2 regions of the Methyloceanibacter stevinii genome follow, and region 2 is predicted to be linked to the other one. Evidence: predicted binding sites of a transcription regulator. Region 2 holds the regulator's gene; the other holds the start of a gene.
What was found. The regulator PhoB, encoded in region 2, activates phosphate uptake and scavenging genes when phosphate is short. The targets are predictions, from matches to a motif close to TGTCATNNANCTGTCAT.
Positions count from the first base shown of each region.

Region 1: a site for PhoB is predicted at 11,345-11,361, ahead of AUC70_RS03075 (inorganic phosphate transporter). Genes of this name have one in related genera too.

Region 1 covers NZ_LPWE01000004.1:120,817-135,642, forward strand. Annotated here, with positions in the region: partial or broken gene AUC70_RS16040 (B12-binding domain-containing radical SAM protein) at 1-1,633, opposite strand, end outside; gene AUC70_RS03035 (DUF1622 domain-containing protein) at 1,842-2,267, opposite strand; partial or broken gene AUC70_RS03040 (tautomerase family protein) at 2,323-2,711, opposite strand; gene AUC70_RS03045 (acyl-CoA synthetase) at 2,716-4,341, opposite strand; gene AUC70_RS17010 (hypothetical protein) at 4,733-4,909, opposite strand; gene AUC70_RS03050 (DUF1013 domain-containing protein) at 4,840-5,628, opposite strand; gene AUC70_RS03055 (collagen-like protein) at 5,836-6,243, opposite strand; gene AUC70_RS03060 (YheT family hydrolase) at 6,460-7,593, shown strand; gene AUC70_RS03065 (zinc-binding dehydrogenase) at 7,590-8,504, opposite strand; partial or broken gene AUC70_RS16045 (DUF1192 family protein) at 8,746-8,883, shown strand; gene rcdA (protease adaptor protein RcdA) at 9,173-9,703, shown strand; gene AUC70_RS03075 (inorganic phosphate transporter) at 9,758-11,281, opposite strand; gene lpxD (UDP-3-O-(3-hydroxymyristoyl)glucosamine N-acyltransferase) at 11,530-12,630, opposite strand; gene AUC70_RS17345 (hypothetical protein) at 12,708-12,872, opposite strand; gene AUC70_RS03085 (hypothetical protein) at 12,903-13,148, opposite strand; gene AUC70_RS03090 (cold-shock protein) at 13,256-13,465, opposite strand; gene AUC70_RS03095 (transglutaminase-like domain-containing protein) at 13,700-14,518, opposite strand; gene AUC70_RS03100 (ion channel) at 14,727-14,826, opposite strand, start outside.
Region 2 covers NZ_LPWE01000001.1:90,529-105,354, reverse strand. Annotated here, with positions in the region: gene moaA (GTP 3',8-cyclase MoaA) at 1-78, opposite strand, end outside; gene AUC70_RS00550 (DUF6494 family protein) at 303-497, shown strand; gene AUC70_RS00545 (gamma-butyrobetaine hydroxylase family protein) at 545-916, shown strand; gene ada (bifunctional DNA-binding transcriptional regulator/O6-methylguanine-DNA methyltransferase Ada) at 952-2,022, opposite strand; gene AUC70_RS00535 (ATP-binding protein) at 2,410-3,786, shown strand; gene AUC70_RS00530 (PstS family phosphate ABC transporter substrate-binding protein) at 3,950-4,993, shown strand; gene pstC (phosphate ABC transporter permease subunit PstC) at 5,119-6,591, shown strand; gene pstA (phosphate ABC transporter permease PstA) at 6,591-7,898, shown strand; gene pstB (phosphate ABC transporter ATP-binding protein PstB) at 8,015-8,761, shown strand; gene phoU (phosphate signaling complex protein PhoU) at 8,789-9,523, shown strand; gene phoB (phosphate regulon transcriptional regulator PhoB) at 9,540-10,247, shown strand; gene AUC70_RS00500 (GcrA family cell cycle regulator) at 10,343-10,855, opposite strand; gene AUC70_RS00495 (aspartate aminotransferase family protein) at 11,247-12,428, shown strand; partial or broken gene argF (ornithine carbamoyltransferase) at 12,471-13,382, shown strand; gene AUC70_RS00485 (Hsp33 family molecular chaperone) at 13,556-14,545, shown strand; gene argE (acetylornithine deacetylase) at 14,514-14,826, opposite strand, start outside.

The DNA.
Region 1 (14,826 bases), on a different contig from region 2:
TCCGCCTCGATCATCTTGACGATGCGTTTCAGGTCCCACCAGCTCTTGCCGAGCATGGTCGCTTTGCGGGCGATCTCGGCCCCGTATTTGGCGTAGAACGTAATCGGGTTCTCGATCGGCAGGCCGGAGCGCCGATGCTTCCGGTGCTTGATGCGGAAGACGCCCCATTGCAGCGGGTGCAAGCCCTCGACTGGGACGGAGTTTTTGAACCAGAACAGCACCGGCATCAACGAACGGATATTGACGCCACTGGCATAGGCGCGCCGCAGGACCGTCTCGAGGTGATCGTTGGCGTAGAAAATCCGCCACGCGGATTCGTAAGCGCCCTGCCATTCCTCCTTCGTCATCCTCTCGTGACCCGTGACCACGTGCTCCAGCTCGTACTTGTTCATGTCGGGGTCCATCCAGACCCCCTTTTCGGTCAGCACCTTGTGGTCTTCGGAGCCGGGCAGGGGCGTCAGAATGAAGAACTCCAGCATGTCGAGCGGCAGCTCCTGCTTGATGATCTCCAGATCCTGCTTGATCGATTCCGGCGTGTCGTTCGGGAAGCCAGAATATAGCCGGCGAAGGTCATGATGCCGACGCGCTTCCAGTCGAGCAGCATCTTCCGGTACTCGGTGATCTTGTTCTGGCGCTTCTTGGCGGCCAGCAGGTTTGCCGGGTTGATGTTCTCAAGCCCGATGAAGACGCGGGTTACGCCGGCACGCTTTGACTTCTCGATGAAGTTCGGAATCTTGTGGCACAGCGTGTCGACCTGGATCATGAAGCGGACGTCCATGCCGTCCTCTTCGCGCAGCTTGATGATGCGGTCGTAGATCGCTTCCCAGTCCTTGTTGCGCGCGAAATTATCGTCGGTGATGAAGAACCGGTTCACGCCCTGCTCGTAATTGAGGCGCAGAATCTTCTCGATAGAATCGGGTGTGCGGTAGCGTGACTTGCGTCCCTGCACATTAATGATCGTGCAGAAGGAGCACTGGAAGGGGCAGCCCCGGCCAGCATCGAAGCTCGTGAAGTTCCCGACCGTACGCTCCACGAATTCGTAAGGAAGAAAGGGCGGCGCCGGCACGTTGGCCAGGCACGGCAATTCCTCGGTCATGTGGTTGTAGATGGGCTGCAGATTGTGTGCGGCCGCGTCACGGATCACCGTGTCCATGTGCTCTTCGGCTTCGCCGGCAAAGATGGACACGCCGAGCTCCTGCGCGGCTTTGATGTCGTCGGGCAGTTCCGGCAGCATCGAGAGGCAGCCCGAAACGTGGAAGCCGCCGATCATGACTTGAATGCCTTCGGCCAGGAACGGCCGGGCGATGTCGACAGAGCGCGGGAATTCGTTCGACTGGACGCCGACGATGCCCACAAGACCTTCGCCGCCGTTGTCCTTGATCAACTTGATGAGCTCGTCGAACCTGACGCGCTTGTTGGTCTCGTCGATGGCCGTGACGTCAATGGGGAGATCGGGGCCGAGCACACCGCGTTCGGCGGCTTCTTGAGCCAGGCTGTAGACGGCGGCAAGGGAGTTGGACGGCATCGTGGACTTGAGCCACTGCACCACATACCCGTCCTCATCGTAATGAGACGGTTTGATCAGGATGAATTGGAAACGCCGGCCGTTGCTCATCCGTGTTGAGTCTGTCATCCCTCAATCCCGTGAAGCGCCGTCCCCCAAGCACCGGGGAACTCAAGTCTTTGGGCAACTTCGGAAATTCGCGCCCTGGCCTTGTGACGCGTCTATCCCCCAATTCCGCCCGAAATTTGGCCAATCGGGCAGCCGCACGCCGCAATCACCGTGCGGTGCGATAAAATCCCTGCCACTCAAACATAAATTGGCCCGGTGGTCCAACGGATTAGGGGGAAGCGGGGCCAGGGGTCTGATTCTGGGGCGAATTGTCCTGCGGGTCCCGTTCCAGCTTGGTAAAGGCGGCGATGTCCTTGGCCAGAAAGTAGTTCAGCATGGTCCGGACCACGGCGATCACGGCAAGCTTCCAGATATCGTCCCAGGTGGGGGCGACAGCCGTGCGGACGATGTCAGCGGCGAGGGCGAATTCGAGCGCGAGCAGGATCCAGGTGGCGAACTTCAGCCAGATTTCCCGGCCGCGAAGGCTATCCGCCGTGCCGGAGACGATCGCCCGGAACAGGCCGATGACCGCTTGCGCCGATCCGAATGCCACGACGAACACCGCGCCGAACTCGACGCCGAGCGCCACGTAATTCGCGATTGCGTTGAAGCTTTCCTCGAGCGGAATGATGGCGCCCTCCCGGTCCGTCTCCAACGGAGACTAAGCCGATTCGGGCTGCGTCTTACAGCGCGGGGAGCAACGAGGGAGACTAAAGCTCCCCGGTCAGGAACTGGGCGCGGCCGAGGCCGAAGGACCAGTCCTCGTCCGTGTTCTCGACGATCGAGACCATCACGTCGGAGGGAGCAATGCCGCAAGAGCGCTCCAGCTCCTCGCACAGGAGCCGGTAGAAGGCTTCCTTCTTCTCGCGCGTCCTCGGGCGGGAGATGACCTGCACCATGACCACCTTGTCGGTGCGCTCGATGTCGAGGCCCGTGTCCTCGACGATCATGCGGCCGCGCTTGTGCTCCTGGACGATCTGATAGCGGTCGCGCTCCGGCACCTTGAAGGCGGCCAGCATCGCCCGGTGCGCCGCGTCGAGCAGCGTCTGGATTTCGTCGTCGGTGCGGCCTCGATGAGGTCAAAGCGGAGGAGGGGCATGGCGTCAAACGTCCTTGGCGAGTTCGCGCAGCTTGAATTTCTGGATCTTGCCGGTGGACGTTTTGGGCAGGTCCACGAAGACGACGTAGCGCGGGCATTTGAAGTGGGCCAGATGCTCGCGGCACCAGTCGACGATGTCCTTGGCTTCCGCCTTCGAGCCCTCGCGGAGTTCCACGAAGGCGCACGGCGTCTCACCCCATTTCGGATCGGGCTTGGCCACCACGGCGGCGCTTGCCACGTCGGGGTGCTTGTAGAGCGTGTCCTCGACCTCGATGGACGAGATGTTCTCGCCGCCCGAGATGATGATGTCCTTGGAGCGATCCTTCAGCTGGATGTATCCGTCCGGGTGCATGACGCCGAGGTCGCCGGAATGGAACCAGCCGCCGGCGAAGGCTTCCTTGGTGGCCTGCTCGTTCTTGAGATAGCCCTTCATGACGATATTGCCGCGGAACATGACCTCGCCGATTGTCTCGGCGTCCGCAGGCGTCTTCTCCATCGTGTCCGGGTCCATCACGGTCAGATCCTCGAGCGTGTGATAACGCACGCCCTGGCGGATGCGCTTCTTGGAGCGGTCATCGAAGGACAAGTCATCCCAGGCCGGGCGCCAGGCATTGAGCGTGGCCGGGCCATAGGTCTCCGTCAGACCATAGAGATGGGTGAGGGCGAAGCCCGCCTCTTCCATGGCGGCCATGACGGCGGCCGGCGGCGGCGCGGCGGCGTGGTTGAAGGCGACCTGGTGGTCGAAGTCGCGCCTCTCGTCGTCGGTCGCATTCAGCAGAACCGACATGACAAAAGGCGCGCCCGACAGGTGGGTGACCTTGTGGTCGGCGATGGCGTCGTACATAGGCTTGGCCCGGACCGCGCGCAGGCACACATGGGTGCCCGCCACCATGCTGAGCGACCAGGGGAAGCACCAGCCGTTGCAGTGGAACATCGGCAATGTCCACAGATAGACCGGGTGCTGACCCATGCCCGTGGCGATGGTGTTGCCGTAGCACATCATGGCCGCGCCGCGATGATGATAGACGACGCCTTTCGGGTTACCGGTGGTGCCGCTGGTATAGTTCAGCGAGATGGCGTTCCACTCGTCCGACGGCATGGCCCAAGCGTAGTGGGTATCGCCCTCCGAGACGAAATCCTCGTAGTCGAGATCGCCGAGCCGCGTTCCCGGTTCGCCGAGTTCCTTGTCCTCGTAGTCGATCAGGAGCGGCTTTACCTTTGCGAGACTGAGGGCCTCTTTCATCACGGCCCCGAACTCCGTGTCGCAGATGATGACCTTGGCCTCGGCGTGATCGAGCATGAAGGCGATGTTGGCCGCATCCAGCCGTGTGTTGACCGAGTGCAGGACTGCGCCCGTCATCGGCACGCCGTAGTGCGCTTCGAGCATCGAGGGCGTGTTGGACAGCATCACAGAGACGGTGTCGCCAACGCCGATGCCGCGCGTCGCGAGCGCGGAGGCGAGCTGGCGCGCGCGGGCGTAAAAGGTCTCGTAGGAGATGTGTGCGTCGCCATGAATGATGGCGGTATGGTCGGGATAAACGGCGGCGGCCCGCTCCAGGAATACGAGCGGCGTCAGCGGCTGATAGTTCGCGGGCGTCTTGCCGAGCCCGGCGTCATACGGATTTGTCATGGTCATCGTGGATTGGGTGCGTTTGGTTGCCGCACCCTAGCCACGGGGACCGGATGAATCAATTCCTCGTTATGGGCCGCCGGCAAAAAAATGCGCTCCGTGGACGGCGAGGTCCACGCGGTGCAGCCCGGTAGCCTCAGCGCTAGCTGGAGCGGTGCGAGTAGATGGCGAGCGTGATCCCGAATGCGCAGAACGCAACGATGATCAGGGCCAGAACGCCCATTTCGGTCGGGCTCATGAAGACCTCCCTTTCATCAAGAGCGACGAAGGGCATGCTCGCGTCAGAGTGGTATCGCGGCCTTGAGGGAGATCAAGCCTGGGTCGGGAGCGCGCAGACAGTCAGACGGCGGACGGGCTTGTGCGTTCGCGCTGCCCGCCCGGATCGTTGCAATCAGCCGTCGGACGAGTCCTTGTCCTCCGTGCCCTCAGCTTCCGTGGTCTCACCCTCGGTGCTCTCGGCTTCCGTGCTCTCGGCTTCGGTGCTCTCGCCTTCGACCTTCAGGTCCTTGAGCTTGGCGAAGACCGATTCCGCGTCCGGCGTCTCCTCGACCTGCTCGGGTGCCGCCATGGCGTCACGGGCCTCTTGTGCCAGCGAAGAGGCCATGTCGTCCTCCGACGGCTGGGGCGGAGCGAACGGGTTGGGGCCCTCGCTTCCGCCGGTCTCGCGCCTTGGGTGTCCGTCAGACCGATCGTCTCCTCGGTCGGGATCAGGGAGCCGGCCTTCTCAGGCGCCTTTCCGGCCTTCTTCTGCTCGCGCTCAAGCCGCGCCGCAGCCCGCTTCACGGCGGCGTCGAGATCGATCTGCGAGCACAGACCGAGCGTGACCGGGTCCTGCGCGACGAGGTTCGGCGAATTCCAGTGGGTGCGTTCCTTGATGGCCTGGATCGTCGGCTTCGTGGTGCCCACGAGACGCATGATCTGGCTGTCCTTCAGCTCCGGATGGCTTTTCAGAAGCCATAGAATGGCGTTGGGCCGATCCTGACGGCGCGACACCGGCGTATAGCGGGGTCCGCGCTTCGTCTTGACTTCGGGCACCTCGACCTTGGGCTCCAAGAGCTTCAGGCGATGCTTGGGATCCTCCTCGGCGATGTGGATCTCTTCGCGGGAGAGCTGGCTGGACGAGATCGGGTCCATGCCCTTGATGCCCTGCGCCACGTCGCCGTCGGCGATGCCCTTCACTTCCAGCACGTGCAGCTGGCAGAACTCGGCGATCTGCTCGAAGGTCAGCGACGTGTTGTCGACAAGCCAGACGGCCGTCGCCTTCGGCATCAATGGGGTGCGGTTCATAGTGACATTCAAACCTTGCTTAAAGGGGTTTCGTCGCGTCCCTCGCGTTTTTCAGCGAAAGAGCCAAACGTCCCAATGTGAGGGGAATGCATTCTATATAGGCGCACGGGCCCAAATAGGCAATCGGTTCCAGACGACGGCGCGCGGGCGCCCCGGAGGCCGGGACGCGCGGAATTTCGTGTCCGCTAGCTTGCGTTTACGGCGTGCTCACTTCGCCAGGCAGGACACGGCCGCGCTTCCACCGGCAGCGGTGCTGCACCAGGCTTGGCTCGAACCGCTGACCAGCGCCGCGCTCGGCTCGCTGCCGCCCTGGCACCAAGCCGCGATCAGGACTTCTTCGGCGCCGCATTTGGCGAATTGGCCTGGGCCGTCGGCCACGACCACGCGAATGTTGGCTTCCCCGGCGTCGCCCTTAGGCCCTGGCTCACCCTTCGGTCCAGGCTCGCCCTTTGGTCCCGCTGGTCCCGACTCGCCCTTCGGTCCGGCGTCGCCTTTGGGACCGGCCGCGCCCTGCTCGCCCTGAGGGCCAGGGTCGCCCTTCGGCGCTTGGGAATCGTTGCAGCCCGACAGCAGCAGGGCCGCCGCGCAGACAAATATCGTCGCAATCCTTGGCATGCGTTGCCTCCCCGTTCTGTTATGTCAGCACAGGTCGGTGGCAGCCTGATCTGCGCTGTAGGTGCTTTATTATTTCCCCATTCAAAATATTCGTGAGGTTGCACCTGAATTTTTGTCGACTCTTGCTCCGTATAACACAAGAGCATCGGGCATGATTGGCCAATTATGTCTGGGAAATAGTTACTTACGGCCAAGGAAGACTGGGCGCAGCCGGCATTGAACACTCTGCAATCGACCGGTGGCGGTTCGCCCCTCGCCGCATGGCCGAGCTGGGCGCGTCGAAAGGCCGTGCAGGCAGAAGGTCTTGAATCGGGCGCGCTGGTCACGACCTGCTGTGTTGTGCTGGACGAACCGATCAGACATGCCGCGCAGGGCGGCGCATTCGAGGACCGTGCGCCCTGGTGGGGCGGCGATCTTCAGACGTTGCGCAATATTGTCATGCGGCGGACGGAGCCGCTCCCGGGCCGGGCCAAGTCCGTCGAGTTCGAGATGCGGGACGGAAGCGGCGACCGGCTCAAGGGCACGCTTTCCGAGCCCGAGGCGCCGGACACGCAAAGCCCGCTCGTCGTGCTCATCCACGGTCTCACCGGGTGCGAAGACAGCGACTACATGCGGGCCTCCGCGCGGTTCCATCTGACCCGCGGGCGCATCGTTCTGCGGCTCAACCTGCGCGGGGCCGGCCCCGGACAGGCGCTCTCCAATAACTTCTACCATGCGGGCTCCGCGCCGGACGTTCAGAGCGTGCTCGAGGGGCTCGATCCGTCGCTAACCGGAAACGGCGTTGTCCTGATCGGCTACTCGCTCGGGGGGAACGTCCTGCTGAACTGGCTGGGTCGTGCGGACGCCCCGCCCTTCGTGACCGGTGCCGCCACCGTGTCGGCGCCGATCGAGCCGGCGCAGGCCTGCGAACGGATCCTGCAGCCCCGCAACGCGCTCTATCATCACTTCCTCATTCAGCGGATGAAGCGCGATGTGCTGGCCTCGTGCGCGCTATCGCCTGAAGAACGCCGAACCATCGCGGATACCCATACCGTCTTCGAATTCGACGACCGCTGGGTGGCGCCCCGCAACGGGTTCGCGGGCGCGGAGGATTACTATACGCGCACGGCCGGTGCGCAGTTTGTGCCGGACATCGCGATTCCGACCCTGATGATCCACGCGGCGAACGATCCGTGGATCCCGGCCGAGCCCTATCTCCATGCTGGGGACCGCGGCAATCCGAATGTCGAGATACGCCTTGCCCGGAGCGGCGGGCATCTCGGCTTTCACGAGAGCGGCGAGCGCGAGGCGTGGCACGACCGTATGATCGATGCGTTCATCCGCGACCTTGGCGTGACGCGTGGCCTCTAGGCGGTGATCATGACGATCTTGCCCACATGGGATGGGTCGTCGATGCGCTTGTGCGCGCCCACCGCCTCGGACAAGTGAAACACGGTGTCGATCACCGGCTTGTATTTGCCGGCGGCGATCAAGGGCCAGATTTTCTCTTCAATTACCTGCGCCATCTTCGCCTTGGCCGCATCGCTCTGAGCCCGCAGGGTCGAGCCGGTCAACGTCAGCCGGCGCATCATCAGCCGCATGAGATCCACTTCGACCTTCGATCCCTTCAGGAATGCAATCTGCACGATGTGACCTTCGAGAGCGGCGGCATAGATGTTCTTCTCGACATAGTCACCGCCGACCATGTCGAGAATCACGTCGGCACCGTGCTTGTTCGTCACCTCTTTCACGACGTCGACGAAGTTTTCCTTGCGATAGTTGATGGCGCGGACGGCGCCCAGGTCTTCGCAGGCCTTGGCCTTGGCATCGTCACCCACCGTGACGATCCTTGCGCCGAACGCTGTTGCGAGCTGGATGGCCGTGGTGCCGATGCCGCTCGCCCCGCCATGGACCAGCAGCCAGTCGCCTTCTTTGAGGCAGCCACGTTCGAAAACGTTGTGCCAGACCGTGAAAATGGTCTCGGGCAGCGCAGCCGTCTCCACGGTGCTCAGGCCGTGCGGAGCGGGCAGTGTCGTTGCTTCCGGCGCGACGGCGTATTCCGCATAACCCCCGCCATTGACCAGCGCGCAGACGAAATCGCCGGGCTTGAAACGGGTCACGTTCTCGCCGATGGCGACGACCGGCCCCGAGACTTCGAGCCCCAAGAGTTCGGAGGCGCCTTTGGGCGCGGGATAGAGACCTTGGCGCTGCAGCACGTCCGGCCGGTTGATGCCCGCGGCGGCAACAGCGATGAGGACTTCGTCCGCGGCAGGCTTCGGCATGGGCCGCGTTCCCGGCGTCAATTGTTCCGGCCGCCCGGCTCGCGGACTTCGATCACGGTCATGGTCTCTGGCAGCATTCTCGTCCCCATTCTGCGTTGCTTCTTCACTCTTAGAGAAGACGGCTGCGCGATGCTAGGATGAGCGCTGTCGCACAAGTGGGACGACCGGCGCGAGATGCGGAGATTTCGACCATGGACCTCAACGACCTCACACCGAAAAAGCCGAAGGGCCACGAGATCGGCCAGGACTATCCACGCTGTCGGAGGGCGAATTGCTGGCGCTGATCGAAACGCTGCAAGGCGAGATCGCGCGCGTCGAGGCCTTGCTCGCCGAGAAGCAATCCTCGCGCAGCGCCGCGGAGGCCGCGTTCAAGAGCTAGACCGGCCCGGACAGAGTTTCTTTAGGTAAAGAGGGCCTTAGTCTTAACCGGTTGTTAGGGACTCACCCGTAAAGTCATCGTTATCCAGTCCTCTGGATCTGAGTGGCCTGTTCCACTCTGTTTGACGCCTCCCTGTTAACTTCCTGAGCCGCCGTTTCGGCGGCTCCTTTTTTTTGCCCTCCGCTCGCCACAGCTTGCGTTTTAACCTTTCCTAACGGAAGGTAACGACAGCGCTGGCCCATGGCATAGTATGCCGCTCAATAAGAGGGGCGATGGAGTACCGGGGGACATGGCGGGGAAGACCGAAAATACGAGCTATGGTGACGGCGTAACCGTCTCATTTGGCGCGAAATTCGCGCGCTCCGATCAATTCAAGAGCGTCTTCCGCGAGGGCATGGCGCTGGTCGAGGCGGCCGCGGCCTATCTCGACGGCGACGGCCGCAAAGAGGCGCGCCAGCTCAAGCCGCCGCACTCCTTAGCCTATGCCACGGAGAGCATGCGTCTCACCACGCGGCTGATGCAGCTCGCCTCCTGGCTCCTGATCCGCCGGGCCGTGACCGAGGGCGAGCTGACCCCCGAGCAGGCGCTCGAGGAACAGCGCAAAATCAAGCTCCCAGTGGAAGATTCACGCCCCGTGCGCGACCTCGAATCGCTGCCGCAGCGGCTGCGCGCCCTCATCGAAGAGAGCGTGAAGCTGCAGGAACAGGTGGTCCGGCTCGACCAGATGATGGATTTCAAGCAGCCGGATGCCGATGCCCATCATCCTGTCGGCGCGCATTTCTCGCGGCTCCAGGCCGCTTTCGGCCGGGACGGCGAATAGGGCCGTCGCCAGCACCTATCAAGTGTCTGCTTGCCTCTATGGCGCGTCCGTCGCCTAGCGCAGCCAATCGGCGCAGAGGAAGGTTACGGCGGCAAGCGCCGCGGCCGACGGGACGGTAATGACCCAGGCGGCGACGATGCCAAAGAAGTGGGACCGCCGCACTAGCTTTCGGTGCTTCAATTCATCCGGCAGCAAGGCGCGGCTCCGGCCCTTGGCGTGCCTTCGATGCGTCCTCACATAGTTCCGCCGTCGCCGGCTGCGCGCCGTGTAGTGCTCGCGAAAGAAACCGACACCGAACACGGCGCCGACAACGATGTGCGTGGTCGATACCGGCAGGCCGAGCTGCGAGGCGACCAGCACCGTGAGGGCCGCCGAGAGCGCGACGCAGAACGCGCGCATCGGATTCATCTTGGTGATCTGATCGCCCACAATGCGGACGATGCGGGGACCGAACAGGAACAGGCCGAGACTGATACCAGCCCCGCCGATCACCATGACCCATAAGGGTACCCCGACGGCGCTCACCAGCGTTCCCGTCGTGGCGCTGCTGACGATCGCCGCCAAGGGGCCGACGGCGTTGGCGACGTCGTTGGAGCCGTGTGCGAATGACAGAAGCGCCGCGGAGCAGATCAGCGGCAGGTGAAAGAGTTTCCGCAGGCTCTGGTTGCGGTTCTCCATGCCCTCCGACTGTCTGCGGACCCAGGGCCTGGCCGCGAGATAGGCCGCGGCGTAGATGAGGATCGCGATAGCCGTGATCGCCGGCAGGCCCGGTTTCCAGACGTGCTTCAGACCCTTGATGACCAGATAGGCCCCAAACACCGCCGACATGATCCCGACCAGGACCGGCACCCATCGCCGCGCAGCAGTGATTTTGTCCTCTTGGTAGATCAAGTTGATTTTGATGAAGGCGAGGAACGCGGCGGCGATCACGCCGCCGATCAAGGGCGAGGTGAGCCAGCTGAGGGCAATGGACGCCATCACGAACCAGTCGACGGCCTCTGCGCCCACGGCCGCTAACCCCGCGCCGAGGACACCGCCGACGATTGAATGCGTCGTCGATACCGGGGCGCCAAGATAGGTGGCGAGATGGACCCAAAGCGCCGATGCCAACAGGGCGGACATCATGATCCATACGAACACTTCGCCGCTCGGAACGAGATTCGGATCGATGATGCCTTTGGAAATGGTCTGGACAACGCTGCCGCCGGCGATCATGGCGCCTGCAAATTCAAAGATCGCAGCAATGACAAGCGCTCCGGTCATGGTGAGGGCGCGCGCCCCCACTGCCGGGCCGACATTGTTGGCGACATCGTTGGCGCCAATTGTCAGCGCCATATAACCACCGATGATCGCGGCGGCGATAATCAGTACGCTGCTATGCGCGGCCCCTGCCTGGAAACTGGCAAAAATGCCCGCAATACCGAGAAAAAGGACAGCAATTCCAACGGAAGGCCAAGCGCGGGATACCGCCCGGGTCGCTTCTTCCAACTGCTCGATTTTCTGGAGGTCTTTGTCGAGAGAAGGCTTCTTGGTGCTGCCCAAGCCGACCGCTGATTCATCGCCGTTCTGCACTGGCATAAGGTGCGTGCCCCCGCTTTCCTAAGCGAGGTCATAAGAAGTTTCCGGCGGACTCACAAGCTTATGACAGAGCTATGACAACGATCGGCTCTTCCGAGTATGCCAGCTTGAGTTGTCAGGGGGAGCGAGTGCTTGCTGCCGGCCCGCCTTTTGGGGGCCGTGCGCTCGGAGACGTCGCGGCGGGTCTGTGGGATTTTGGCCGGACGGGCACCCGCAAAACCTAATCGACCTGTGAGCGCACTCCCACTCTACAGGGGGCTCGATCCGTCCAACTGTTGGCGCTTCTTGCCCAGCCGTCTCACGGCGGCAATCTCGCGTGCCCATTCGTTGAACGGACGGGCCGGCGTTCCACCCATCCGGGCCCCACTCGGCACATCGTCCTTCACATGGGCCATGCCGGCAATCAGCGCGCCATCGCCGATCTTGACGTGTTCCACCACGCCGGACTGGGCTCCCAGGATCACGAAGTCGCCAAGTTGGGCCGATCCCGCAATTCCCGTTTGGGAGATGATGATGCAGTGGCGTCCTATCACCACGTTGTGGGCGATCTGAACGAGGTTATCGATCTTGGTTCCTTCACCGATCTTCGTGTCCGTGAGGAAGCCCCGATCGACTGTCGAGTTGGCGCCAAGGTCGACGCCATCGCCAATGACGACCCGTCCAATTTGCGGGATCTTGAAATGCCCTTCCGGGCTCATGACGTAGCCAAAACCGTCCTGGCCGACGCGAGAACCGGCATGAAGCGTGACTCTATTGCCGACCAAGGCATGTGTTACGGACGCACCAGGACCCACAAAGCAGTCGGCTCCAATGAACACGCGGTAGCCAACCACGGCCCCCGCTGCAATCGTGGTGCCGGCACCGATTTTCGCCTCGCGCCCGATAACGGCCCCGGGCCCGATCGTGACACCCTCGCCAATCTTGGCGGTCGGGTGCACCAGCGGGCCGCCGATGGTCGCGTGCGGCGAGTCCTCCTCGGGGTGGAGCGACGAGGGATAGAGAAGCCCTATCGCCATGGCAAAGGCGCGATGGGGGGCGTCGGTGATAATCGGGACGACGTCTGCGGGAACGAGGCTGACGTCGGAGGGTTTGATGAGACAGGCCCGCGCCTTGGTGGCGAAGAGATCCTTGGCGTATTTGGGACCGGTACAAAATGTGAGGTGCGTGGCGGACGCGTCGTTCAAGGCGCGCAAGTCATCGACTTCAGCTAGGCCATCGTCGGCACTATTCAACTCACCGCCGACCGCGTCGGCGACGCATCTGAGTGAGACGGGGTTCCCGCGGTCAAAAAAGCCAGGGTGTTCCACGGTTCCTCCAAGACTGGAATCGAAACTGCAACGGCCATTCACGGACTGTGCTGCCAGGGCGAAAGGAAGCGTTGGGCGCCTTTCAGGCTGGGACAAACGCGATGGCCTGCCGTTTCGGGTTAGGGTTCACCTGCATCGGTAGAGGTATCCGGATCGGTCTCACCGACGCGCTCCGCTTGGCGCTTGGCCGTCTCTTCCTCAAGCCGCTTGAGCTTTTCCTGCTTCTTCCGAGTCTTCGCTCGCTCTCGCTCTGCTTTCTGAAAATTGTAGTTTGGCTTAGCCATCTGCACCTCGGCGTCTTTATTGAATCTCGATCACGTTTGCTTCGATCGGCGCGGTCTGGGGCGCTTGGCCGGCGCAGGCTTCAGAGCCGCCTCTTCCTTCTCGGAAGCTTCCTTCGCTAGTCGAAGCTCGCGCAGGCGGGCGGTCTTATTGGCGGTCGCTTCGCGTTCCCGTTCCTGATCGCGCATCAAGTTGTCATGGCGCTGTTGGCTTTGGCTGCGAACGAACTCGGCACTACGCTTGGCAGCTGTCATGCGCGTGGTCAGTGACGTTCTCATATCGGACCTTTGTGTCGGTTCGGAGTCCAATGGACAGGTTCGGGCAAAGCTAACGAGCCGCCCCCGAAGGGACGGCTCTAATTCACTAAGGCGTTAGTCTGAAAAGACTATGCGGCCTCAATGGTGCTCACAGCGGTCTTACCGCTGCGGCGATCGACCTCAGTGTCGAATGTGACGCTCTGACCTTCGGTCAGGTGCGTGATGCCGGCGCGCTCCAGCGCAGTGGCGTGTACGAACACGTCATTGCCGCCATCGGCGGGCGCGATAAAGCCGAAGCCACGAGTGGCGTTGTAAAACTTAACGGTTCCCGTATTCATCGGGGTTCCTTTCGTCCAAGTGTATGCAGTCGTGCCTGAAGACGCGCAAAGGCGCGTCTCGAAGCGAGATTGTCGATGTTTGGGAGGGTCTGAAACGTGCGCCTGAGCGCTACGGCCAATTGTCCGGCCAAATGTCGATCGCCTTATATAGGCGCATTTGGCGAAAACCACAAGATGTCGTGCGCGGGGCTGCCTCGGGCAACGGCTGCTTTGTCTTGAAATTGGCGGATCTTACTAAATCGCACTGCCGTCTGCGTGATCAATCCAGACGTTGAAGTCAACCAGCTCGTGCTGGCCGAAGCTGTGTGTCAACGGCACATCGGCCGCGTCACGGCCTCTTGCGATGAGGACTCGGCCCAAGCGAACGTCGTTATTGCGCGGGTCGAATACCCACCACCGTCCCGCGAGGTAGACCTCCATCCAGGCCGCAAAGTCCATCGGCGGATAGGGCGGCGGTTGTCCGGCATCGCTGACATATCCAGTGCAGTATCGCGCCGGTATATTGAGGCAGCGGCAAAGCGTGATCGCCAGATGGGTGAAGTCGCGGCAGACGCCGACTCCTTCGTTCAGTGTTTCCACCGCGGTGCGCGTGGCTCGGGAAAACTCGTACCCAAACCGGATACGGTTGTGCACGAAGTCGCAGACCGCCTGTACTCGCATCCAGCCGAGAGGCTCCTGCCCAAATTGCTGCCACGCGAAGTCAGACAGAATATCAGTCTCACAATAGCGGCTCGCGAGGAGGAAGGTCAGCACCTCACTCGGCAACCGCTCGACAGCGTGCTGCTCGGCGGTTGGGTCCTTTTCGTCAGGCAGGCCCGCATCGCGAATAATGCCGTCGGTCGACACACAGAATTCGCCTGCGGACGCGGTCAGCCGATTGCACCAGTTGCCGAAGCCGTCCCGATAGCTTTCGATGGGCACCGCGGGGCTGGTGGTCAGCAGATCAGGCCGCTCAAGGTCGCTCGTGCGTGAGTAGTGCACGCACAAGAGCAGGATCATCGGGGTAGGCGCAGTTAGCCGGTAGCTGAGGCGGCAACCCAGTCGCAGGCGCATGATTTTCTTCCAATTGGAGGAACGTGCCGATGCAGTGGCACGCTAGTCTAACGTACTTGGTCCGTTCGCGCCGCCATGCAATGCAAAGTTTCCCGCTGGCGACCTTCGGTCAAGGAATTGGCCGGCGCGCCATGTGAGCACTGCGGGCTTGTCCTACGTATGGCAACGGTGCCACCAGAGGGCCTCGTCCAGGCGCAGTATCGCCTGTTCAGCGCCCGTCTTCGCCGCGAATCCTGGCGGCAACCTCGATCGCGACGAGCCGAGCGATCATGACGGCGACGTAAAGCGTCCCGCAGGCTGCTTCCAAT
Region 2 (14,826 bases):
GCGATCGGTCACCGAGACGCGCAAGTAGCTGATGGCGCGGCCAAACGGGTCGACCAGGTTGGTCTCAACATCACTCATAAGGGCGTCTCTTCGAGCCTGTTCCTCGCAAGTCGGCACGTTGGTTCGTGCCTCGTGTTTCGTCAGGGCGTGTGCCATGAGACACGTTACGCCTTGCGGCCCCTAACTTCCGCCTCGATGGGGCAGGATCATCTAGAGTATATTGAATTCGCAGCCTTTCAATAGCGCCCAGGTCCGTCGGAGAGCGACCTTGACCGGGCACGTATCAGCAAGGGAGTCCGGCCATGGACGAGGATCGGTTCAACATGTCGATGCGACGTTTCTTGAAGGAAGTCGGCGTCACGTCGCAGCAGGCGATCGAGGCTCTTGTCCGCGACTCTGGGTTGCAAGGGGAAGGCAAACTCAAGATGAAGATGGTTCTGACGGCCGACAGCACGTCCCTCAACCACGTGGTCGAAGGTGAAATCGATCTTGGTTGAGATGATCTTGGCTGACGAAAACCGGCTGACATGAGTTGGGTGATGCGATGTATGCTCCGGATGGCGGCTCGGCAAACTGGCCGACCGAGTTGAAACTCGACAAAGACAAGTGCGTGCTCACCGTTTCCTTCGACGACGGGGCGCGGTTCGCGCTGCCTGCCGAACTCCTACGGGTGCTCAGTCCGAGCGCCGAGGTCCAGGGTCATAGCCCCGAGCAGCGGGTGACGGTGCCGGGCAAGCAGAATGTCCGTATCGTGCAGTTGGAGCCGGTCGGAACCTACGCCGTGCGGATCACCTTCGACGACGGCCACAACACCGGGCTCTATATGTGGGAGTATCTGCGCGACCTCGGCGAGAACCAGGAGGCGCGCTTTAGGGACTATCTGAACGAGCTCGCCGACAAGGGCCTCTCGCGCTGAGCCGACATCGCCACCATGGCGCCCCGGGTGCCGCCTCAGCTCTTCTCCTTGTCGAGCAGGGCGCGCTTGCGCTCCTGTCCCCAACGATAGCCCGATAGCGAGCCGTCACGGCGCAGGATGCGGTGGCACGGGATTGCCACGGCGAGCTTGTTGGCCGCGCAGGCGCCCGCCACGGCGCGAACCGCACCGGGAGATCCGATCGCGGCGGCGAGTTCGCTATAGGATCGCGTCTCGCCGGCCGGGATCTTGCGCAGCGTCTCCCACACGCGCCGCTGGAATGCGGTGCCGCGAATATCGAGCGGGATAGCGCTTTGGCTTTCGGGCCTATCGACCAGGGCGACAATTGACGCCGCCGTCGCGGCGAAGGACGCGTCCGCTTCGTTTAGGATCGCCTGAGGGAAGAGCGCGCGCAGCTCGCCGGCAAGGCCGTCGGCACTATCGCCCAGCAATATGGCGCACACACCCTTCGTACTTGCCGCGACGAGGACATGGCCGAGGGAACAAGGCATCGTTGCGAATGTCAGTTGTTCGGAGGCGCCGCCTTTACGGAACGAGTCCGGCGCCATGCCGAGGGCGGCGGAGGCGCCGGAGTAGAAGCGTCCCGACGAACTGAACCCGGCTTCATAAAGTGCCTCTGTCACCGTCGCGCCCCGGGACAAGGCATCCCGCACGCGATCGTTCCGCAACGCGGCCGCCGTAGCCTTCGGCGTGATCCCGAGCGCGGATCTGAACTGACGATGAAAATGGTGGGTGCTCGAGCCCACGGCGCGCGCGAGATCCGCAAGGGGGATCGGGACTTCGGACTCCTCCATGAGACGGCAGGCTTTTTCGACCCTTAGAGCCCAGGCAGGGGCCGCGGCCGCTTCGGCGGGCTTGCAGCGCATGCAGGGGCGGTAGCCGGCGCGCTCTGCCGCCGAGCAACTCACGAAAAAGGAGACATTGGCCCGGTTCGGCTTGCGAGCCGGACAGGACGGCAGGCAGTAGATCCCCGTGGTCTTGACCGCGTAGTAGACGGCGCCGTCCAACCGGCTGTTGCGCGTCTGGACTGCTTGCCACGCGCTGTCGTCGTCGAGGTGTCGGAAGTTGGTGGCTGGGTTGGGAGACATTGTTCCGAGGGTCGGTGTGCCGGGGGCGATCTGCCACGATTGGAGGACGTGATATCGTGGGGATTGTGCCACTTGGATTGCTCGTGCGCACTCCGATCCTTGCCGGCGAACTCGACAGCATCGCCCCGGGGCAAATTTTGGGGCACACAAACGGCACGCAAGAAGTCGTGGTGGCAATCCCGTGCAGTGTGACCAATATAGAATGCGAAGGGATCGATCGCGGCGCCGTATCGCCCGTCGCGATGGCGGAGGCGTCCAACGCAGCTTTTCTTGGGGTTGGAGCGGCAGAATGTCGCGAAAAAGTGATAATTCGGGCGCACACAGGCGAATCACGATGCGGCGTAGGCCGTCAGCATCGAGACGAACGCGTGCCACCAGGAGACCGCATTGACCGATCACGCCGAACATGACGCGCGGGTGCCCCGGCAGCGCCGCGTTTGGCGTGCGCGTCAGGTCGCCAAGCGCGGTCTTCACGCCCTGACGGCGAAGCTGTGGTCGTCCTTCTGGCTGATCGTCATTGTGGCCGTGATCATGGCGAGCCTCGTGGCGCTGGGCGATCTGTCTGTCGGATTGGCCCTGGCGTCCTTCGGCGGTTTCGTCGCGGCCGTGCTGCTGCTTCCTCATCAGAACACCGACCAGGAAGAAGAAGCCGGCTTTGCCCCGGCGCCCGTCGCCGACCGCAACCGCTCGCCCATGTCGGCGGTGGTCGATGCGCTGCCGGACCCGGGCATCCTTCTGAGCCCAACGGGCCAAGTCGTCTTCTTCAACGCCCCGGCGAAGGGGGTCTTCTCATCCTTGCGCGAAGGGAGCCATATTTCCTCACTGATCCGCGCACCCGAGTTCCTCGATGCCGTCAGCGCGGCGCCGCAGACCGGCCAGGCGGTTTCGGTCGTTTACGCCGAGCGCGTGCCGGTCGGCCGCCGCATGGAAGCCACGGTGGCGCCGCTGGGACGGAAGGCTGGACCGGAAAGCGATATCCTGGTTCTCCTGCGGGACTTCACCGAGGGCGACCGCATCAATCAGATGCGGACGGACTTTATCGCCAACGCCAGCCATGAAATGCGCACGCCGCTCGCCTCGTTGCGCGGGTTTATCGAGACGCTGCAGAGCACGGCCAAGGAAGACGAGGCGGCCCGCGAACGCTTCCTGCCGATCATGGCGGAGCAGGCTGCGCGTATGACCCGGCTAATCGACGCCCTGCTGTCGTTGAGCCGGCTCGAAATGAATGCGCACGTCCCGCCGAGCGACCTGGTCGATTTGAACGACGTTTTGGGCCATGCCCGCGATACGCTGGAGCCGATCGCGGCGGACAGTCATATGACGCTGGAGGTCGAGCGTTTTGCGAAGCCGGCGATCGTGCGTGGCGATCGCGACGAACTCCTCCAGGTGCTTCAGAACCTCGTGCAGAACGCGCTGAAATACGGCCGTCCAAACGGCAGTGTGCGGATCGAAGCCAAGCACATTCCCTCGCTCAGCCAGCATGCGAGAGGACGTTTTGCGATATCGGTGATCGACGATGGGCCGGGCATCTCGGCCGAACATCTGCCCCGCCTGACGGAACGCTTCTATCGGGTCGATGTCGATTCGAGTCGCGAGAAGGGCGGGACCGGCCTGGGTCTTGCTATCGTGAAGCATATCCTCAATAGGCATCGCGGCGAATTGGCGATCGCCTCAAAGCCGAAGCAAGGCTCGACCTTCACGGTCATGCTTAACGAGTCGCAACCGGCGGGCGACCGGGCGTCGTTGTCCACAGCCTCAAAATAGAAAATCTATTATAGAACAGCAAGTTATGCTGTCATAATAGAGAATCATCAGCGTCATAAAACAATGGTCGAGGGCCTTTAGCGTGCCCATGAGCTGGCGGCGTAGGGCACGCCGGCTGAGGCGCTTGTTCGAGCGCCGTTATCCAAGCCAAGGGAGTTCTATTGTGAACAGGTTTGCTATCGCAGCGTCGACGCTCGCCGTCGCCGCTCTCTGCACGGGCGGCCCCGCGCTGGCCCGTGATCAGGTTCAGATCGCAGGTTCCTCGACCGTTCTGCCGTATGCGCAGATCGTTGCCGAGGATTTCGGTAAGACCTACTCCAAGTTTAAGGCGCCGGTCGTCGAGTCCGGTGGTTCCTCTGCTGGCCTGAAGCAGTTCTGCAAGGGCGTCGGCGAGGGCACGATCGACATCGCGAATGCTTCGCGCCCGATCAAGGACAAGGAAATCGAGGCTTGTGCCGAAGCTGGTGTGAAGAACATCATGCCGGTTCGCTTCGGTTATGACGGCATCGTCTTCGCGACCGACGCCAAGTCGGGCGCTTGGGCTCTCGAGCCGAAGGACGTCTACCTCGCTCTGGCCGAGGAGATCCCGGTCGACGGCAAGATGACGGCCAACCCGAACAAGACCTGGAAGGACGTGAACGACAAGCTTCCGGATTGGAAGATCGTCGCGTACATCCCGGGCGAGAAGCACGGCACTCGTGAAGTCTTCGAAGAGAAGGTTCTCGCGATCGGTTGTGAGGCCGTTGGCGGCATGAAGGCGCTTGAAGAAGCCGGCATGGACGAGAAGGCCGCTGAAAAGGCTTGCGTGAAGGTCCGCAAGGACGGCGGCGCGATCGACATCGATGGCGACTACACCGAGACGCTGGCCCGCATTCAGTCCAATCCGGAAGGCGTCGGCGTCTTCGGTCTGTCGTTCTACGAGAACAACACCGACAAGCTGAACGTCGCCACCATGAGCGGCATTTCGCCGTCCGTGGAGACGATCTCCTCCGGCGAGTACCCGGTTTCCCGCCCGCTGTTCTTCTACGTCAAGAAGGACCACATCGGCGTGATCCCCGGTCTGAAGGAGTATGTCGAGTTCTTCACCAGCGAGAAGATGATCGGCCCGGACGGCCCGCTGGCCGACTATGGTCTCGTCCCGCTGCCTGAGAACGAGCTCGAGGCTCTTCAGGAAGAAGTCAAGGAGGGCAAGGTCCTCAGCATGTAATGCTGACGATCTCGTCTGATTAAAGCCAAGTTGGGGGAGCGGCGCGCGAAGAGTGCCGCTCCCCCGGCCGGCCCTCGAACCGGGGCCACCAAGACTGAGAATTGCCGACCGAGGGGGGTCGCCGGGTGTCCACTTTCACGATACTTGCCATACTGATAGGCGCAGGCGTCCTCGCCTATTTCATCGGCCGCATGCGCAGCATCCAGGTCTGCGGCGGTGAGCAGCATAAGCTCCACTCGCGTCCGTCCTATAACGGCTACTACCTCGCGATCCTGACTGCCCTTCCGGCGATTATCCTGTTCGCCGGCTGGAGTATCGCGGAACGACCCGTCACCCGATACATCGCCATGCAGGAGCTCGGGCCCAAAGTGCTGCAGGGCACCGATGCCGAGCAGGCTCTCACCATGAGCGTGGTCGATACGATCGCAGAGGGCCTGCCGCAGCTCACCTCAGAAGAGTTTGAGGTGCTGCGCAAGGCCCGGTACGGTTTCGTCACCACCTCCGATGCGCGGGACGTGTTGTCCCGGCACAGCGTCGTTCTGGGATCCGATCCTGAGCGTTCGGTGTTGGCCGCCGCCGATGAGCTGGCATCGGCGCGCGCGACCAGCCGGCTCATCATGCCAATCGCCTGTTTCGCTCTCGCGGCGCTTGGCTTTGCCTGGGGCTACTCGCGCATCCGTCCGGAATTGCGCGCCCGCAACATCACCGAGGCAGTGATGCGCTCAGGGCTATTCCTGGCATCGACCGTCGCGGTGCTCACGACCGTCGGCATCGTCCTGTCGGTGCTGTTCGAAACCATCCACTTCTTCCAGTTCGTCTCGCCGTTCGACTTCTTGTTCGGAACGGTCTGGGATCCGCGTTTCGCGACAGTCGGCAAGGCCGAAGGTCAGTTCGGCCTCCTCCCGCTTCTGTGGGGTACGCTGTTCATCTCGGCGGTCGCGCTCTTGGTCGCCGTGCCGGTCGGCCTCTTCGCCGCGATCTACATGTCCGAATATGCCGGATCCAAGGTGCGCGCCTTCGCCAAGCCCGTTCTTGAGATCCTCGCCGGCATCCCGACGATCGTGTACGGCTTTTTCGCTCTGTCGGTCTTCGGTCCGCTGCTTCGCGACCTTGGTTTCAACATCGGACTCGAAGTCTCCGCCTCCAGCGTGCTGACCGCCGGCATCGTCATGGGCGTCATGATCATTCCGTTCGTGTCGTCGCTTTCCGACGACATCATCACGCCGGTGCCGCAGTCGCTGCGCGAAGGCTCCTACGGCCTCGGCGCGACCCAGTCGGAGACGATCAAGAAGGTCATCTTGCCGGCGGCGCTCCCGGGTATTGTCGGCGCCGTGCTGCTCGCGGCCTCCCGCGCCATCGGCGAGACCATGATCGTGGTGTTGGCTGCCGGTATCGCCGCAAATCTCACGCTCAACCCGCTCGAGCCGGTCACGACGATCACCGTGAAGATCGTCAGCCAGCTCACCGGCGACCTTGAGTTCAACAGCCCGCAGACCCTCGTGGCGTTCGCCTTGGGCCTCACGCTGTTCATCATCACCTTGGCGCTCAACGTCTACGCCCTCTACATCGTGCGCAAATATCGGGAGCAGTACGAATAATGACCGACCAGACCGCCTCCCTCGCGTCCTTTACGGGCGACGAAGCTCGGAAGAAGCTGCGCAAGCGGCATCGGGCAGAGCGCCGCTTCCGGATGTACGGGGTTGCCGCGATCCTTTTCGCGCTTGCCTTCCTCGTCTTCCTGTTTACGTCGATCTTCAGCCAAGGCTGGTCCGCGTTCCTGCAGACCTCCATCAAGCTTCCGGTCGAGTTCAGCCAGGACGTGATCAATCCCTCTGGCAATCCCGATGCTGAAGAGGAAATCTTCCGCGCCAACTACGTGAAGCTCGCGCGCACGGCGCTCTATAAAGAGCTTGGTGTCGATCCCGAGGTTCGCAAGGAGCGCCGCGCCGCCAATGAGCTCTTGTCCCGCGGCGTCGACGTCCAACTCCGCGACATGGTCCTGCGCGATCCGTCGATTGTCGGCAAGACCGAGGATGTCTGGCTCCTTGCAAGCGACAATGCCGACGCTCTGCTGAAGGGCTCTATTGACCGCGAGACGCCGAGCGATCGCCGTGCGGTGAGCGATCAGCAGGTCGCCTGGATCGACCAGCTGGTCGACAACGGCGATATGAAGAAGCGCTTCAACACGGGCCTCTTCCTAAACGGCGCCTCGAGCAGCCCAGAGACCGCCGGTCTCGGTGTGGCGCTCATCGGCTCCTTCTTCATGATGCTTACGGTGGTCTTGCTGGCCGTACCCTTGGGCGTGTGCGCGGCGCTCTATCTCGAGGAGTATGCTCCCAAGGCAAGATCGCCGGACACGATCGAGGTGAACATCAACAACCTCGCGGCGGTGCCGTCCATCGTGTTCGGACTCCTTGGCCTCGCGGTCTTCATCAACTTCTTCGGACTGCCACGGTCGGCGTCCCTCGTCGGCGGTCTCGTGCTGACACTCATGACGCTCCCGACCATCATCATCACGACGCGAGCCGCCATCCGCGCGGTGCCGCCGTCGATCCGCGAGGCGGCTCTCGGCGTCGGAGCGTCCAAGATGCAGTTGATCGGACACCACGTCCTGCCGTTGTCCTTGCCGGGCATTCTGACCGGGACAATTATCGGTCTCGTGCAAGCGCTGGGTGAAACCGCCCCGCTCCTGATGATCGGCATGGTCGCCTTCGTGGTGGAATATCCGACGACTCCGCTCGAGCCCGCCACAGGCCTGCCGGTGCAGATCTATATGTGGGCATCGTCGGCGGAACGTGGTTTCGTGGAACGCACCGCCGGTGCGACCATGGTATTGCTGGCCTTCCTGATCGTGATGAACAGTTTGGCTGTGTATTTACGCAACAGGTTCGAACGCAAATGGTAAAGGGGACCGAAGCTATGGAGGCGAAGGTGGAAGACAGGCCTGCTACGACGGTCGAGCAGCCCGCCGAGCCGAAGGAGACGGGCGACGCCGCTTCTTCCGCACTTGGCGAGCTGAAGATGAAGGCGACGGACGTCAACCTGTGGTATGGCGACAAGCAGGCGCTGTTCGACGTCAACCTCGAGATCTTCAGTCAGTCGGTGACGGCCCTGATCGGTCCCTCCGGTTGCGGCAAATCCACGTTCCTGCGCTGCCTCAACCGCATGAACGATGTGATCGATATCTGTAAGGTAAAGGGTGATATTCGCCTCGACGGCGAAGACATCTATGCCCCCGAGGTCGATCCGGTGCAGCTTCGCGCCCGCGTCGGCATGGTGTTCCAGAAGCCGAACCCGTTCCCCAAGTCCATCTACGAGAACGTGGCCTACGCGCCGCGTTTGCACGGCCTTTGTGCCACCAAGGCTCAAATGGATGAGGTCGTCGAGACCAGCCTCATCAAGGCGGGCCTTTGGGAAGAAGTGAAGGATCGGCTCGATGCGCCGGGTACCGGCCTTTCGGGCGGTCAGCAGCAGCGTCTCTGCATCGCCCGGGCCATCTCGGTGAACCCGGAAGTCCTTTTGATGGACGAGCCTTGCTCTGCGCTCGATCCCATTGCGACGGCGACCATCGAAACACTCATGGATGAGCTCAAAGAGAATCTCTGCATCGCGATCGTGACCCACTCGATGCAGCAGGCCGCACGTGTGTCCCAGCGTACGGCGTTCTTCCATCTCGGCAAGCTCGTCGAGGTGAATGACACGTCGACGATCTTCACCAACCCGTCCGATCAGCGTACCCAAGACTACGTCACTGGTCGCTTCGGTTGATATCGGCGCTCAGGAGTCCCGCCCCCCATGGAACAACAGAACGAACATACAGTCCGGTCCTACGAGGAGGAACTATCGCTCCTCAACAACAAGATCGCCAAGATGGGCGGCCTTGCGGAGAAGGTTCTCGGACAATCCTTTGAGGCTCTGGATCGCCGCGATCCGGACCTTGCCGCCAACACGATCGGCGAGGACGAGGAGATCGATCAGCTTCAGCGCGAGATCGAAGAGCAGGCGGTCATCATGATCGCCCGGCGGCAGCCGATGGCCTACGATCTCCGCCAGATCATGGCAGCCTTGCGGATTTCAACGGATCTCGAGCGGATTGGCGACCTTGGCAAGAACATCGCCAAGCGCGCCGTCGCGGTCGTGACGGAGCAGCAGCCGAAGCAGTTGATGCTGGGCCTGAAGCACATGGGCGAGCTGTCGCTCAGCCAGCTCAAGGACGTGCTTGATGCTTTCATCGAGCGCGATGCCGAACGGGCGCTGAACGTCTGGTACAAGGACGAAGAGATCGACTCGATGTACAACTCGCTGTTCCGCGAGCTCCTCACCTACATGATGGAAGATCCGCGGAATATCGGCCTATGCACGCATCTGCTTTTCGGTGCGAAGAACATCGAACGGGTCGGCGACCATGCGACCAATATCGCCGAGACGGTATACTATCTCGTGCATGGCCGGCCGATCACGGATCAGCGTCCGAAAGGCGATACGACCAGTTCGACGGCCTATACGTCGTTGAGAAGCTCGTCCTTCTAACTGGGGGATGTCCGTGATGAACGCGGGAGCAAAGGTACTGGTTGTCGAGGATGAAGAGCCGCTGGCTCTTCTCCTTCGGTACAATCTGGAGGCCGAAGGCTTTGCCGTCGATGTGGTGCATCGCGGCGACGAGGCCGAAGTCGCAATTGCGGAAAATTCGCCGGACTTGATCGTGCTCGATTGGATGCTGCCGGGCCTGTCTGGGCTCGAGCTGTGCCGGCGGTTGCGTACGGGCAAGGAGTCGCGGACGATACCGATCATCCTGTTGACGGCGCGGAGCGAAGAGAACGACCGCATTCGGGGTTTGACGACGGGCGCGGACGACTACGTGGTGAAGCCCTTCTCCCTGCCCGAGCTGATGGCACGGGTGCGGGCAATTCTCCGCCGCACCAACCCGGAGCGCATCGCCTCCGTGCTGACGGTGGGAGATATCGAGCTCGATCGCGACTCCCATCGTGTCACGCGCAACGGCCGCCAGGTTCACCTCGGGCCGACGGAGTTCCGGCTCTTGGAGTTTCTGATGCAGAGCCCCGGCCGCGTCTTCAGCCGTGCACAGCTCCTCGATGGGGTCTGGGGGCGGAACGTCTATGTCGACGAACGCACGGTGGATGTGCATATCGGCCGTTTGCGCAAGGCCATGATGCGCGGCAGCGAACGCGACCCGGTTCGCACCGTGCGCGGCGCCGGCTACGCGTTTTCCGACAAGCTGGAAGAGACGGCCTAGGTCCGCTCGGGAAGTCAGCCAACCAAGAAAAAAGGCGCCGGTTCCCCGGCGCCTTCAATCGTATCTCAGACAGAGATTGCTCTCGGAAGAGTGATTCAGCCAGTGGCTGAGCGCTTCTCCCGCCGCCGCGCTTGAACCGGCTGAAACGCCATGCGGGCATGATGCTCGCAATAGGGCGAGGTGCCGGTCTTCTTGCGTCCACAAAAGTGAAACCCTTCTTCGGTCGGGTCGCCGATCGGCCATTTGCACATCGACTCCTTCAACGTGAGGATGGTGGCGCGCTCATGCAGCGGGATCACCAGTTCCTCGACGGGAGCCGGCGCCGGAGCCGCCTCGTATTCTTCTTCATAGGTCGGCTTCAGCGCGACGTTGCCGCGCGTGCCGAAAGTGATGGACGGCGCTCTGTTTTGCCGTGGCGCCTGGGTGCGTCTCGGCCGGGGAACGCTGGACCGGGAACTGGTCGCGCGTCCCGACAGTCCGAGCCGATGCACCTTGCCGATAACCGCGTTACGGGTCACTCCGCCTAAGCGTCCCGCAATCTGGCTCGCGCTCAGTCCTTCGGACCAAAGCTTCTTCAGCAGTTCAACTCTTTCGTCAGTCCAAGCCATAATTTCGGCCTCCTCAGTTTGGACTCAGATTCCACCCGTCGTTAGCGACGGCATTTTTTTTCGCAATACTCGGATTTACTGCTGAGAAATGATCGCTCGGGAGTCCACCATGCCTACGACATCTGGTAGCCGAACGATTATTACCCTACTAAGGCCGGTAGGAACCGACAAGCGTCCGCCACGCTTGTGTGCCTCGTTTTCCACCGGAACCATTGGATTCTGCCATCACTCCGCGCTGAGCACAAACCCGAGGCTGAATAGAAGCGTGGAGAACCGTTGGATAAGCGGGTCATAAGGACAGATTGACTCAAGTGTGGTGCAGACCTAACACTCTGACAAAGCTTGCTGCCGCCCGTTGGCGGCACTTTTGTTTCAAGAACACGGAAGTTTCATGTCGGCTCTCCTTCCGACCTATGCCCGCAGCGGATTGATCTTCGCGCGGGGCGAAGGTGCCTTTCTCTTTGACGAGAGCGGTGAGCGCTATCTCGACTTCTCGAGCGGGATCGCGGTGACCGCGCTCGGGCACGCGCACCCGCACCTGGTGGCCGCGCTGAACGAGCAGGCGCAGAAGGTCTGGCATGTCTCGAACCTGTACGGCATTCCCGGTCAGGAGAGGCTCGGCCAACGGCTTTGCGATGCAACTTTTGCCGACCGCGTGTTCTTCGCGAACTCCGGCGCCGAGGCCGTGGAGGCCTCGATCAAATGCGCCCGGCGCTATCATTTCGCCAACGGCGCGCCGGAACGCTACCGGTTGATCACCATCGAGGGCGCCTTTCATGGCCGGACGCTCGCGACCATCGCCGCCGGCGGCCAGGCCAAGCATTTGGAAGGCTTCGGGCCGCCCGTGGACGGGTTCGATCAGGTGGCGGGCTTCGACATCGACGTCATTGAGGACGCGATTTCGGAGGAGACCGCCGGCGTGCTTCTGGAGCCCATCATGGGCGAGGGCGGCATGCGCGACGTGCCGTATCGCTTCCTGCAGGACTTGCGCGCGCTGTGCGACGAGAAGGGGCTGCTGCTGATCCTCGACGAGGTGCAGTCGGGCGTCGGCCGCACCGGCCGCTTCTATGCGCATGAATGGGCGGAGATCACGCCGGACATCATGGCCTCCGCGAAAGGGCTCGGCGGCGGCTTCCCGGTCGGCGCCTGCCTCACCACGGAGGCTGTGGGCCAGGCCATGGTTCCCGGCACGCATGGGTCCACGTTCGGCGGCAATCCGCTGGCCATGGCCGTCGGCAACGCCGTGCTCGACGTCGTCCTGGAGCCGGGCTTTCTCGAACATGTCGCGCAAATGGGCTTAAGATTGAAGCAGCAGCTTGCCGGCCTTGCCGACGAGCACAGCGAGATCATCGCCGAAGTGCGGGGCCAGGGGCTCATGATGGGACTGCAATGCAAGCCCGAGAATACCAAGCTTGTCGCGGCCCTGCGCGAGCGGGGGATGCTGACCGTCCCGGCCGGTGACAATGTCGTGCGGTTGCTTCCGCCCCTGATCGTCGGCGAGGAGGAGATCGATCTCGCCAGCCGTACCATCGATGCCGCTTGCGTCGCCCTGAAAACGGGTGATGCGGTTTAGGCCCCTTCGTTTCAGCCTCCCCAATTTCAAGACAATCCATTCATGCCTTCGACGCCTTCCCATTTTCTCGATATCGACGCACTGGATACGCGGACTCTGCGCGCAATCCTCGATGCGGCCGCCGCCCTGAAGAAGGCGCGCAAAGTCCCGAAAGGCCTTGCCGTACCGGAAGGCGCCGTCCTGGCTATGATCTTCGAGAAGCCGTCCACGCGGACGCGCGTCTCGTTTGAGATGGCCATGCACCAGCTCGGCGGCGCAGCGGTCGTGCTGAACGCCCAGGACATGCAGCTCGGCCGCGGCGAGACGATCGGCGATACGGCGCGGGTGCTCTCGCGTTACGTGGATGCGATCATGCTGCGCACCGGTGCGCACCAGGGACTGCTGGACTTCGCCGAGTATTCCGACATTCCGGTCATCAATGCGCTCACGGCGAGGTCCCATCCCTGCCAGATCATGGCCGACGTCCTCACCTTCGAGGAGCACAAGGGGCCGATCAAGGGCCGCGTGGTTGCCTGGATCGGCGACGCGAACAACGTTGCGACCTCCTGGGTGCATGCTGCGGCGCGGTTCGGGTTCACCTTGCGTATCGCAGCCCCGGCGGATTTTGGCCCGGCCCCGGATCTTCTGGCTTGGGCCCGTGCCGAGGGCGCGCAGATCGAAGTTATCGAAGACGCGCGCGCGGCCGCCAAGGATGCTGACTGCATCGTGACCGACACCTGGGTCTCCATGGGCGACAAGGATGTCGAAGCACGCAAGAGCGCTCTCGAGCCCTTCCGGGTCGACGAGGCGCTGATGGCGCTCGCCAAGCCCGATGCGATCTTCATGCACTGCTTGCCCGCCCATCGGGGCGACGAGGTCACCGATGCGGTCATGGACGGACCGCAGTCGGTCGTTTGGGACGAAGCCGAAAACAGGCTGCATGCGCAAAAGGCCATCCTGGTCTGGTGCTTGAACAACGGCCGCCTGCCGGTGCGGGCGGCGGCAAAGAAGAGGTCCGCGCGCAAGGCCGCACCAGCCAAGCGAAAGGGTGCCAGCACAAAGAAAGCTGCGCCCAGGAAGGCTGCGTCCAAGAAAAGCGCTGCGAAGAAACTCGCCAAGAAACGGGCGGGTAAGCGCGGAGGCAAGCGGTGAGCGAAACCGCCTCCACCGAGGCCATCGAGTTCGCACTACCGGCGGACGACGTCTTGCTGCCGTTTCAGGCCGAGCAAGCGGACGTTCTTGGGCGTCTCGTCAAACTCGGATCTACCGTCGACACGATCCTGTCCCGGCACGACTATCCAGAACCCGTCTCGCGCCTGCTTGGCGAAGCCGTCGCGCTGACGGCGCTACTGGGAGCGTCGCTCAAGTCAGACGGCAAGCTGATCCTGCAGGCCTCCACCAACGGCGCCGTCGATCTGCTCGTCGCCGACTTCGTGGTTCCGGGCTCGATGCGAGCCTATGCCCGGTTCGACGAGAAGAAGCTCGCAGCTCTCGACCACAGCGACGACGCGGCTCTGCTGGGGACAGGCCACCTCGCCATGACCATCGATCGAGGTGTGGACGCCGAGCGCTATCAGGGTGTGGTGCCTCTCGAAGGCAGCAGCCTTGCCGAGGCCGCGGACACCTATTTCAAGCAATCCGAGCAACTGCCTAGCTTCCTGCGGCTGGCCGTTGCGCGACATTTCCAAGCCGGGGAGAACGGCGAGGGCGCCTGGACCTGGCGCGCCGGCGGACTGCTCGTCCAGAAGCTGACCCGCGAAGGCGGTATCATCAGCCCCAAGCGGTTCGAGGAAGATTGGACCCGGGCGAAATCGCTGGCCGAAACGGTCGAGGATCATGAGTTGCTCGATCCGACGCTGGCGCCCGAGCGGCTCCTGTTCCGTCTCTTCCACGAAGAACAGGTGCGCGTCTATCACGCCATCGAGCTGACGACCTATTGCAGCTGCTCGCGGGAGCGCGTCGGGGAAATGCTCCAGCGCTTCTCTGGTGAAGAGCTCTCGGACATGGTGGTCGACGGACAGCTATGGGTGAATTGCGAGTTCTGCAACGCGCACTACGATTTCGACCCGAAGGACTTCGCGCCGCTTAGGCGGCACGGCCCATCCCTTACGCGCTCATCCGCTCGGTCAACTTGGTGAGAAACGCGAGGCACGCCTCGATCTGCGACAGTGCGACGAACTCGTCCGCCGCGTGCGCCTGCTCGATACTTGCCGGGCCCGCACACGACCGCCGAACAGCCCGCGTCCTGGAAGAGCCCGGCCTCCGTGGCATAGGACACGCCGGAGGCCGGTTCGCGCCGGTCAGCATCATCGCCAAAGACACGGCCTCGGAATCTGGCCCCGCAGAGAAGGCCGGTACGGCCGTTTCGGTCTTGGTGTCGATGGAAGCATCCGGTGCGACGGCGCGCATGCCGGGCAGC